3 regions of the Mesorhizobium sp. M0437 genome follow, and region 2 is predicted to be linked to each of the others. Evidence: riboswitches for the same ligand, from Rfam matches in the RefSeq annotation. Region 2 holds a riboswitch; each other region holds the start of a gene.
What was found. A riboswitch is a leader RNA that binds a small molecule or an ion and turns the genes downstream of it on or off. The one in region 2 is predicted to bind thiamine pyrophosphate.

Region 1 (3,273 bases), on a different contig from region 2:
GCATCTTCAACAGCGTCGTCTTGCCGGCGCCGTTCGGCCCGACCAGACCGACGCGATCGCCGCGCTGGATTCGGGTCGAGAATCCCTTGACCACGGTCAGATCGCCAAAGGTCTTCTCGATGTTCTTGGCTTCGATCACCAGCTTGCCGGATTCGGCGGCGTCGCTGGCTGTCATCGTCGCCGCACCCTCGGCGCCGCGATGACCACGAAAGCGCTGGCGCATGGTCTGCAACTCACCGAGCCGGCGCATGTTGCGCTTGCGCCGCGCTGTCACGCCATAGCGCAGCCAGTGCTCCTCGCGCACGATCTGGCGACCGAGCTTGTGCTGCTCGCGCTCTTCCTCCTCCAGCACCGTGTCGCGCCATTCCTCGAAATAGCCAAAGCCCTTGTCGAGACGGCGGGTCTGGCCGCGGTCGAGCCAGATTGTGGCGCGTGACACGCGCTCGAGAAAACGGCGGTCATGCGAGATGACGACCAGTGCCGAGGAGGTGCGGGCAAGCTCCTCCTCCAGCCATTCGATGACCGAAAGGTCAAGATGATTGGTCGGCTCATCGAGGAGGAGAATGTCGGGCTCCGGCGCCATGACGCGGGCGAGGGCGGCGCGCCGCGCCTCGCCGCCGGAAAGGTCGTTCGGCCGTTCCTCGCCGGTCAGGCCGAGATGCTCCATCAGATAGGTGGCGCGGTAGGGATCGTCGGCGGGCCCGAGCCCCGCCTCGACATAGGCGCGGACGGTCGCAAAACCGTCCATGTCGGGCATTTGCGGCAAGTAGCGCACGGTTGCCGAGGGCTGGCGGAAGACTTCGCCATCCTGCGGTTCGATCAGCCCGGCGGCGATCTTGAGGAGCGTCGACTTACCAGAGCCGTTGCGGCCGACCAGGGCGATCTTGTCGCCAGCCGAGGCCGTCAGGGCGGCACCGTCGAGCAACGGCGTGCCGCCAAAGGTCAGCTTTATCCCGTCGAGATTGAGAAGCGGCGGCGCCATATCAGCTTTCTGGGCTCAGCTTTCCGGAAGAGGGTAGGGATGCGCGAGCAGCAGCGCCCGGCCGCTGGCCAGCGCGATTTCCAGCCGGCCCCTGACCTCGTTGGAAATGGTCAGCGACGAGCCGAACGCAACCTCGACATGGTCGAGCGGCCATTTGGCGCCGGTGACTGTCAGGCCGGCGAGATCGGAGAAGCCGAGCACCGAAAACAGCGTGCCGTCGGCATAGTCGAAGCCAGTCTTTCCAGGCAGCAAAGGAATGCCTTCCTGTGCGCCGCTGGTCAAAAGCACTTCCGTTCCGCCTTCCGCCAGCCGGACGCTCAGCGCCAGATGCAGGAAGATGTGGTCGGTACGTTTGCCGCCGAAGGCGCCTGCGAGCACAAGGCTTGTCGCACCGCGTTCGAGCGCGGCGGCGATAGCGAGTTCACCGTCGGTCTTGTCTTTTTCGGCAGGAAATACCTGCCGTGGCACGGCGGCCAGATCCTCCGGCAACTCGGCAGGCACGGAATCGAAATCGCCGACCCAGAGTTCCGGCCTCAGGCCCAGCATGCGGGCATGACCGATGCCGGCGTCGGCGGCGATGACGCGCGAGCCTTCGACCTGGCGGTCGAGCAGCGGTGTGCGGATGAGATCGCCGCCAAGCAGGATGGTGAATGTGCTCATATCTCGTGGCCCTTACCAGCCCTGCCCCGGAAACGGAAGATGAAACGGCAGACGAAACGGAAGGCTGGGCTTTGGATGCCCGGCAAACTTCCGCTTGCGCAGCACTTCGGCCGGGCCTATGTGTCGCAACGCTCTAACGGGGTGCCGGACGCGATTTTCGCGGACCGGCTGAGAGGCAAGACTGCCAACCCGCTGAACCTGATCCGGTTTGTACCGGCGGAGGGATTAGACGTTTCGGACAGCCCGACGCCTCAATTCCTTTCAACGCGAACGAAGGAGGCGCCGATGCGCAGTTTTTTCCACTCTCTTGTCTCAATTGTCCTGCTTGCGGCATCCGCGGTCGCCCTGCCGGGGCAGGCATCGGCACAGGATAGACTGACGGTCTATACCTATGAAAGCTTCACCGCCGATTGGGGTCCGGGACCGGCGGTGAAGAAGGCCTTCGAGGTCGAATGCAGCTGCGTCGTCGAATTCGTCTCGGTCGCCGACGGCGTGGCGCTGCTCAACCGTGTGAAGCTGGAAGGCGCCGCGACCAAGGCCGATATCGTACTTGGCCTCGATACCAACTTAACCGCCGACGCCAAGGCAACCGGCCTGTTTTCGCCGCACGGCGCCGTCTCGGGCGTCAATGTACCGGGCGGCTGGAGCGACGATATTTTCGTGCCGTTCGACTATGGCTATTTCGCCGTCGTCTACGACACCGAAAAACTGAAGAGCCCGCCGAAGAGCCTCAGGGAATTGGTCGAGGGCGATGCCGGAGAGAAGATCGTCATCCAGGATCCGCGCACCTCGACGCCGGGCCTTGGCCTGCTGCTGTGGGTCAAGTCGGTCTATGGCGACAAGGCGCCGGAAGCCTGGGCCAAACTCAAGGCGAAGGTGCTGACGGTAACGCCGGGCTGGAGCGAGGCCTACGGCCTGTTCACCAAGGGCGAGGCGCCGATGGTGCTGTCCTACACGACCTCGCCGGCCTACCACATGGTCGCCGAAAACACCGAGCGCTACCAGGCGGCGTCCTTCGAGGAGGGCGAATATCTGCAGATCGAGGTTGCGGGGATCACCACCAAGGGCGCGAAGAACCCGCTGGCGGAAAAGTTCATTGCCTTCATGACCGGACCGAAATTCCAGGATGTCATTCCCGAAACCAACTGGATGTTCCCGGCCGGCAAAACCGACAAGCCGCTCAACCCGGCGTTCGACAAGCTGGTCAAGCCGACCAAGACCTTGCTGTTCAGCCCGGAAGACGTCGCGGCCAACCGCAAGGCCTGGGTCGATGAGTGGCTTGCGGCGATGAGCAGGTAGGGCTCAAGCCTCGTCGGATGTTTGCGCCAAGCCACCCCCCTCCGGCCTGCCGGCCATCTCCCCCTCAAGGGCACGGCTATCGCAGATGGAACGCCGAGGCTTTCGCTCTACGACGTACCCCCACCCCTAACCCCTCCCCACAAGGGGGAGGGAGACTTCCGTTGGCACTGACCTCGGCAAATTGTCTGCCTTTCGGCGCCAAAAGGGGAAGTAAGGGCATGCGGCAGCGTTCCCTCCCCCTTGTGGGGAGGGTTAGGGTGGGGGTCCAACTTCGTAAGAATCCAAATGCGATAGCCCTGCCCTCAAGGGGGAGATCGGCAGCTTTGTCGCCT
Region 2 (3,273 bases):
CGCAAGATCGCATCCAGCGCTGGGGCCGCGCCATCGGCGAAGCCGGCCGCTGGCCGATCGATCGCGATGAGCTGCTGCGTCTGCAAAGAATTGTACTTGGTGACGCTCGTTTCGTAAGACTTGGCTTCCGAAAAGAAGGAGGTTTCGTCGGTGAGCATGATCGAGACAACGGTACGCCCTTGCCCGATCACATCAGCGCTCGGCCCGAGGACCTGCCGCGGCTAATCGATGGAATGGCGGCGTTCGATCAGGGCCCCGCGCAAAAGCTTGATGCAGTCGTAGCCGCCGCAATCCTCGCCTTCGGCTTTGTCTATATTCACCCGTTCGAGGACGGAAACGGCCGCATTCACCGCTACCTAATCCACCACGTCCTTGCCATGCGCGGCTTCAATCCGCCGGGAGTGGTCTTTCCCGTCTCGGCCGCGATCCTGGACCAGATCAACGAGTACAGGGGCGTGCTCGAGAGCTATTCGCAGCGCCTTCTGCCGTTGGTGGAATGGGAACCGACGCCGCAATTCAACGTCCGGGTGCTGAATGACACCGGTGATTTCTACCGGTTCTTCGATGCAACCCCGCACGCCGAATTCCTCTATGCTTGCGTTCAGCGGACGATCGAACGGGACCTTCCCGAGGAAACCGCATTTCTGCAGCGCTACGATCAGTTCCGGCAGCAGGTGGACGCCTTTATCGACATGCCCGAGCGGTTGACCGATCTGCTCTTCCGTTTTCTTCACCAGAATGATGGCCATCTATCGAACCGCGCGCGCGAGAAGGAATTCGCCGCGCTGACCAGTGACGAGGCAGGAAGAATCGAGGCGATCTACGCGCAAACCTTTGGTGCCCATTGAAGGTGTGATCATCAGGATCGATTTTTAGTCCGACGCTTTGCGATTCCCTTGTCCTTGCCTTCATCTCCGACGCTTGACTTGTCACCGAGACATGCACGATTTTTTCCGCACGGTCTGACCGGCCGCCGATCAGCCGCGGCCAGAACGCGCTTGACAAACCGGAGCCGTCCCGTCCAACCTCACGCATTCACCAGGGGAGTCCCGGCAAGGGGCTGAGATACTGCTGGCTTTCGCGGCGCAGTGACCCGTTGAACCTGATCCAGTTCATACTGGCGTAGGGACGGTGCAAGCGCTTTGCGGGAGTTCACGCCCGAGGTCCTGTTTCGGCAGGTCGACAGAAGCGTCTTTTCATCCTTCCGGCACAGAACTGGGTCTCCAATGCACGAGCAAAGGAGCCTCAAGATGAATGCCCTCACCCCCGCCGTGTCGACGGGACCGCTGCCTGCCTCACGCAAAATCCACAAGCCCGGTGCCATCCACCCGCAGATCAGGGTGCCGATGCGCGAAATCTCCGTCCATCCGACGGCAGGCGAGCCGCCGGTGACCGCTTACGATCCGTCCGGCCCCTATACCGACCCGACTGTCGAAACCAGCATCGAAAACGGCCTTGCACGGCTTCGCCATGAATGGGTCACCGCGCGCGGCGATGTCGAAGCCTATGACGGCCGCCACGTCCGGCCAGAAGACAATGGGTTTGCGGCGGGCGAGCGCCTAACACCGGAATTTCCAGTCCGCAACCGGCCACTCCGGGCCCAGACCGGCAAGGCGGTGACACAGCTTGCCTATGCGCGCGCTGGCATCATCACGCCCGAAATGGAGTTCGTCGCCATCCGCGAGAACCTTGGTCGCGAGATCCTGCACGGCAAGCTTGAGCGCGACGGCGAGGCCTTCGGCGCGGCGATCCCCGACTTCGTCACGCCTGAATTCGTGCGCAACGAGGTGGCGCGCGGACGGGCGATCATTCCCGCCAACATCAACCATCCCGAGAGCGAGCCGATGATCATCGGCCGGAATTTCCTGGTCAAGATCAACGCCAATATCGGTAACTCCGCCGTCACATCGTCGATGGCTGAAGAGGTCGAAAAGATGGTGTGGGCGATCCGCTGGGGCGCCGACACGGTGATGGATCTGTCGACCGGCCGCAACATCCACAACATCCGCGAATGGATCGTCCGCAACTCGCCGGTGCCGATCGGCACGGTGCCGCTCTACCAGGCGCTCGAGAAAGTCGGCGGCATTGCCGAGGATCTTACCTGGGAGGTTTACCGCGACACGCTGATCGAACAGGCCGAACAGGGCGTCGACTATTTCACCATCCACGCCGGCGTGCGGCTGCATTACATCCCGCTGACCGTTGACCGGGTCACGGGTATCGTCTCGCGCGGCGGCTCGATCATGGCAAAATGGTGCCTGCACCATCACCGGGAAAGCTTCCTCTACGAGCACTTTGCGGAGATCTGCGACATCTGCCGCGCTTATGACGTCTCCTTCTCGCTCGGCGACGGCCTTCGTCCCGGCTCGATCGCCGACGCCAACGACGCGGCGCAATTCGCCGAGCTGGAAACGCTCGGCGAGCTGACGCAGATCGCCTGGGCGAAAGATTGCCAGGTGATGATCGAGGGGCCCGGCCACGTGCCGATGCACAAGATCAAGGCGAACATGGACAAGCAGCTCGCCGTCTGTGGCGAGGCGCCGTTCTATACGCTTGGACCGCTGACGACCGACATCGCGCCGGGCTACGACCACATCACTTCCGGCATCGGCGCGGCGATGATCGGCTGGTTCGGAACGGCCATGCTCTGCTACGTCACGCCCAAGGAGCATCTCGGCCTTCCCGACCGCGATGACGTCAAGACCGGCGTGATCACCTACAAGATCGCAGCGCACGCGGCCGACCTGGCGAAGGGCCACCCGGCGGCGAAAGTCAGGGATGACGCCCTTTCCCGCGCGCGCTTCGAGTTCCGCTGGGAGGACCAGTTCAACCTGTCGCTCGACCCCGAAACCGCACGGTCCTTCCACGACCAGACCTTGCCCAAGGAGGCGCACAAGCTGGCACATTTCTGCTCGATGTGCGGACCGAAATTCTGCTCGATGCGTATCTCTCACGACATCCGCGCCGAGGCACAGAAAGAGGGCATGGCGGCGATGGCGGCGAAATACCGCGAGGGCGGCGATCTCTACGTGCCAGCGGACGAGATCGGCGCACCGGTCACGCCTCAGCCAGGTAAGCCATCATGAAGGTGCTGATAAAGGGGGCCGGCGTCGCCGGCCTCACCGCCGCCTTCGAACTCGCCGCCCGCGGCGCGACGGTCACGGTCGCCGAGATCCGGCATGGCCTTGGAGGCAATGCGTCGTGGTTCGCCGGCGGCATGCTGGCGCCATGGTGCGAGCGTGAAAGCGCCGAGCAGCCGGTGCTGGACCTTGG
Region 3 (3,273 bases), on a different contig from region 2:
CGGTACGACTATCTTTCGGCGGAAAACGTTGAGGCAATCCGTGTCGACACTGGCAATCTCGAAGCGTTGGTCCGCGAATGTTCGCGGCTGCGTGCTACCCACGACATTGCTGGCATTACTGGCTTTGCCGGGGACCATGAATCGATCTATGCGACAGTTGGCAAGCTTTGCCGGCATTTCGATCTACCGGGACCGAACCCTGAATCGATTGAACGAAGCTGCGACAAATTCAAGCAACGCCAACTCCTCGCGCAGGCCGGCGTTCCAATACCGGCCTATCGGTTGGCAACGAATGCGGCGGAGGTAGAAAGCTCGGCTGCAGAGATCGGCCTGCCCGTGATTCTTAAGCCGGCAGTAGGCAGCGGCAGCATCGGTGTCCGATTGTGCCGCAGCCTCGAAGACGTAGCCGAACATACGACTTATCTATTGGGCGGAAAGCACATATGGCGGTCTACACCGAAAATACTCGTCGAAGAATTCGCACAGGGCCCGTTCTATAGCATTAATGTTATGGGGAATGAGGTCGTTGCGATTTGCGCCAATGACTTTGGTCCCCTCCCCCATTTCGTCATTCGTGAGGTGACCTATCCGGCCCTGCTGACTGATCAGGAGCGTGAGCGCATCGCCGATGTTTCGCTGAGCTGTTTGCGGGCTCTCGGCCTTGGCTGGGGGCCAACTAACATTGAACTCCGGTGCACGAAACGCGGTCCAGTTGTCATTGAAATCAATCCGCGTCTTAGTGGCGCGCCCGACCCTCAGCTGGTCCAGTTAGCTTACGGTGTCGACCTCGTAACCGAGCACATCAAGCTTGTCATTGGCGAGGAATGGGATCTGCGCAAAAAGCATTCGCATACTGCGGCCGCGCGATTCCTGCTTCCTGATCAAGATGGCACCCTCGACTGGATTGGTGGCGACACTCAGGCAGCTGCTATATCAGGTGTGGCCGAGGTCAAATTGAATGTTGAACCCAAGACACCGATCGTCAGGAAGGGGGATTTCCGAGACTGGATTGGACATGTCATTGCCACTTCGCCCAGCCGTGCTGAAACCGAGGGCGCCCTTCAGCGAGCGGTCGACTTGATCGATTGGTCGATCACCCCTTTTCCGGCGACAATAAGAGGTGATCGAGAGCACGATGTTTGTGGGGCGTTCGGGCGGCCCACCAGTTCTGTTCCGATCAGGCGTTGACGGCTTAAGATCCTTGAAACGCAGCAGTTCCGTCTACGTCAATGTCACATCAAGTTTGACGAGGCAAATGCAGCTTTGGCCACACCTGCCCTATCTCCCGCGGAACTTCTCCGCGACCCATGGCGAGGCCGTCGGCCCAATTTGGGCCCAATTTGATTGCCGCCCACCGCCGCCGCAGGACGAACATGCGCTTGACAAGACAACGCCGGCCCGTTCAACTTGAGGCATTCACCAGGGGAGTCCCGGCAAGGGGCTGAGATACTGCTGGCTTTCGCGGCGCAGTGACCCGTTGAACCTGATCCAGTTCATACTGGCGTAGGGACGGTGCAAGCGCTCTGCGGGAGTTCACGCCCGAGGTCCTGTTTCGGCAGGTCGACAGAAGCGTCTTTTCATCCTTCCGGCACAGAACTGGGTCTCCAATGCATGAGCAAAGGAGCCTCAAGATGAATGCCCTCACCCCAGCCGTCTCAACGGGACCGCTGCCTGCTTCGCGTAAGATCCACAAGCCCGGTGCCATCCACCCGCAGATCAGGGTGCCGATGCGCGAAATCTCCGTCCATCCGACAGCCGGCGAACCGCCCGTCACCGTCTACGACCCGTCGGGCTCCTATACCGATCCGGCTGTCGAAACCAGCATCCAAAAAGGCCTGGCCCGGCTTCGCCACGAATGGATCTTGGCGCGCGGCGATGTCGAGGACTGTGACGGCCGCCACGTCCGGCCGGAGGACAACGGATTCGCGACGGGCGAACGCCTGACGCCAGAATTTCCCATCCGCCACCGACCGCTCAGAGCCAAAGCAGGCAAGAGGGTGACGCAGCTTGCCTATGCACGCGCCGGCATCATCACACCCGAAATGGAGTTCGTCGCCGTCCGCGAGAACCTTGGCCGCGAGATCCGGCGCGGCAAGCTCGAGCGCGACGGCGAAGCCTTCGGCGCGGCGATCCCCGACTTCGTCACGCCGGAATTCGTGCGTGATGAGGTGGCGCGCGGACGCGCAATCATTCCCGCCAACATTAACCACCCAGAGAGCGAGCCGATGATCATCGGCCGCAATTTCCTGGTCAAGATCAATGCCAATATCGGCAACTCCGCTGTCACCTCCTCGATGGCCGAAGAGGTCGAAAAGATGGTCTGGGCGATCCGCTGGGGCGCCGATACGGTGATGGACCTGTCGACCGGCCGCAACATCCACAACATCCGCGACTGGATCGTCCGCAACTCGCCGGTGCCGATCGGCACGGTGCCGCTCTACCAGGCGCTCGAGAAGGTTGGCGGCATTGCCGAGGATCTGACCTGGGAGGTGTACCGCGACACGCTGATCGAACAGGCCGAACAGGGCGTTGACTATTTCACCATCCATGCCGGCGTGCGGCTGCATTACATCCCACTGACCGTTGACCGGGTCACGGGTATCGTCTCGCGCGGCGGCTCGATCATGGCAAAATGGTGCCTGCACCATCACCGGGAAAGCTTCCTCTACGAGCACTTCGCGGAGATCTGCGACATCTGCGGCGCCTATGACGTCTCCTTCTCGCTCGGCGACGGCCTTCGTCCCGGCTCGATCGCCGATGCCAACGATGCGGCGCAGTTCGCCGAGCTGGAAACGCTTGGCGAGCTGACGAAGATCGCCTGGGCGAAGGATTGCCAGGTGATGATCGAGGGGCCTGGCCACGTGCCGATGCACAAGATCAAGCAGAACATGGACAAGCAACTCGCCGTTTGCGGCGAGGCGCCGTTCTATACGCTTGGCCCGCTGACGACCGACATCGCGCCGGGCTACGACCACATCACCTCCGGCATCGGCGCGGCGATGATCGGTTGGTTCGGCACCGCCATGCTCTGCTACGTCACGCCCAAGGAACATCTCGGCCTTCCCGATCGCAACGACGTCAAGACCGGCGTGATCACCTACAAGATCGCGGCGCATGCCGCCGACCTGGCGAAGGGTCACCCGGCGGCGAAGATCCGCGACGACGCGCTGTCGCGGGCCAGATTCGAGTTCCGCTGGGAGGACCAGTTCAACCTGTCGCTCGATCCCGAAACAGCGCGGTCCTTCCACGATCAAACCTTGCCCAAGGAGGCGC

Region 1: it holds a riboswitch for thiamine pyrophosphate, as region 2 does, so the genes downstream of both, thiB (thiamine ABC transporter substrate binding subunit) here and thiC (phosphomethylpyrimidine synthase ThiC) in region 2, are expected to answer to the same signal.
Region 3: it holds a riboswitch for thiamine pyrophosphate, as region 2 does, so the genes downstream of both, thiC (phosphomethylpyrimidine synthase ThiC) here and thiC (phosphomethylpyrimidine synthase ThiC) in region 2, are expected to answer to the same signal.

Annotation. Positions count from the first base shown of each region.
Region 1 is NZ_JAMYRK010000005.1:43,871-47,143, reverse strand. Features, by position in the region: gene NKI72_RS04895 (ABC-F family ATP-binding cassette domain-containing protein) at 1-982, opposite strand, end outside; gene NKI72_RS04890 (thiamine diphosphokinase) at 998-1,642, opposite strand; TPP riboswitch at 1,770-1,884, shown strand; gene thiB (thiamine ABC transporter substrate binding subunit) at 1,928-2,941, shown strand.
Region 2 is NZ_JAMYRK010000002.1:57,015-60,287, forward strand. Features, by position in the region: gene NKI72_RS01570 (Fic family protein) at 1-848, shown strand, start outside; TPP riboswitch at 1,031-1,147, shown strand; gene thiC (phosphomethylpyrimidine synthase ThiC) at 1,251-3,086, shown strand; gene thiO (glycine oxidase ThiO) at 3,083-3,273, shown strand, end outside.
Region 3 is NZ_JAMYRK010000015.1:28,619-31,891, forward strand. Features, by position in the region: gene NKI72_RS12150 (ATP-grasp domain-containing protein) at 1-1,188, shown strand, start outside; TPP riboswitch at 1,412-1,528, shown strand; gene thiC (phosphomethylpyrimidine synthase ThiC) at 1,632-3,273, shown strand, end outside.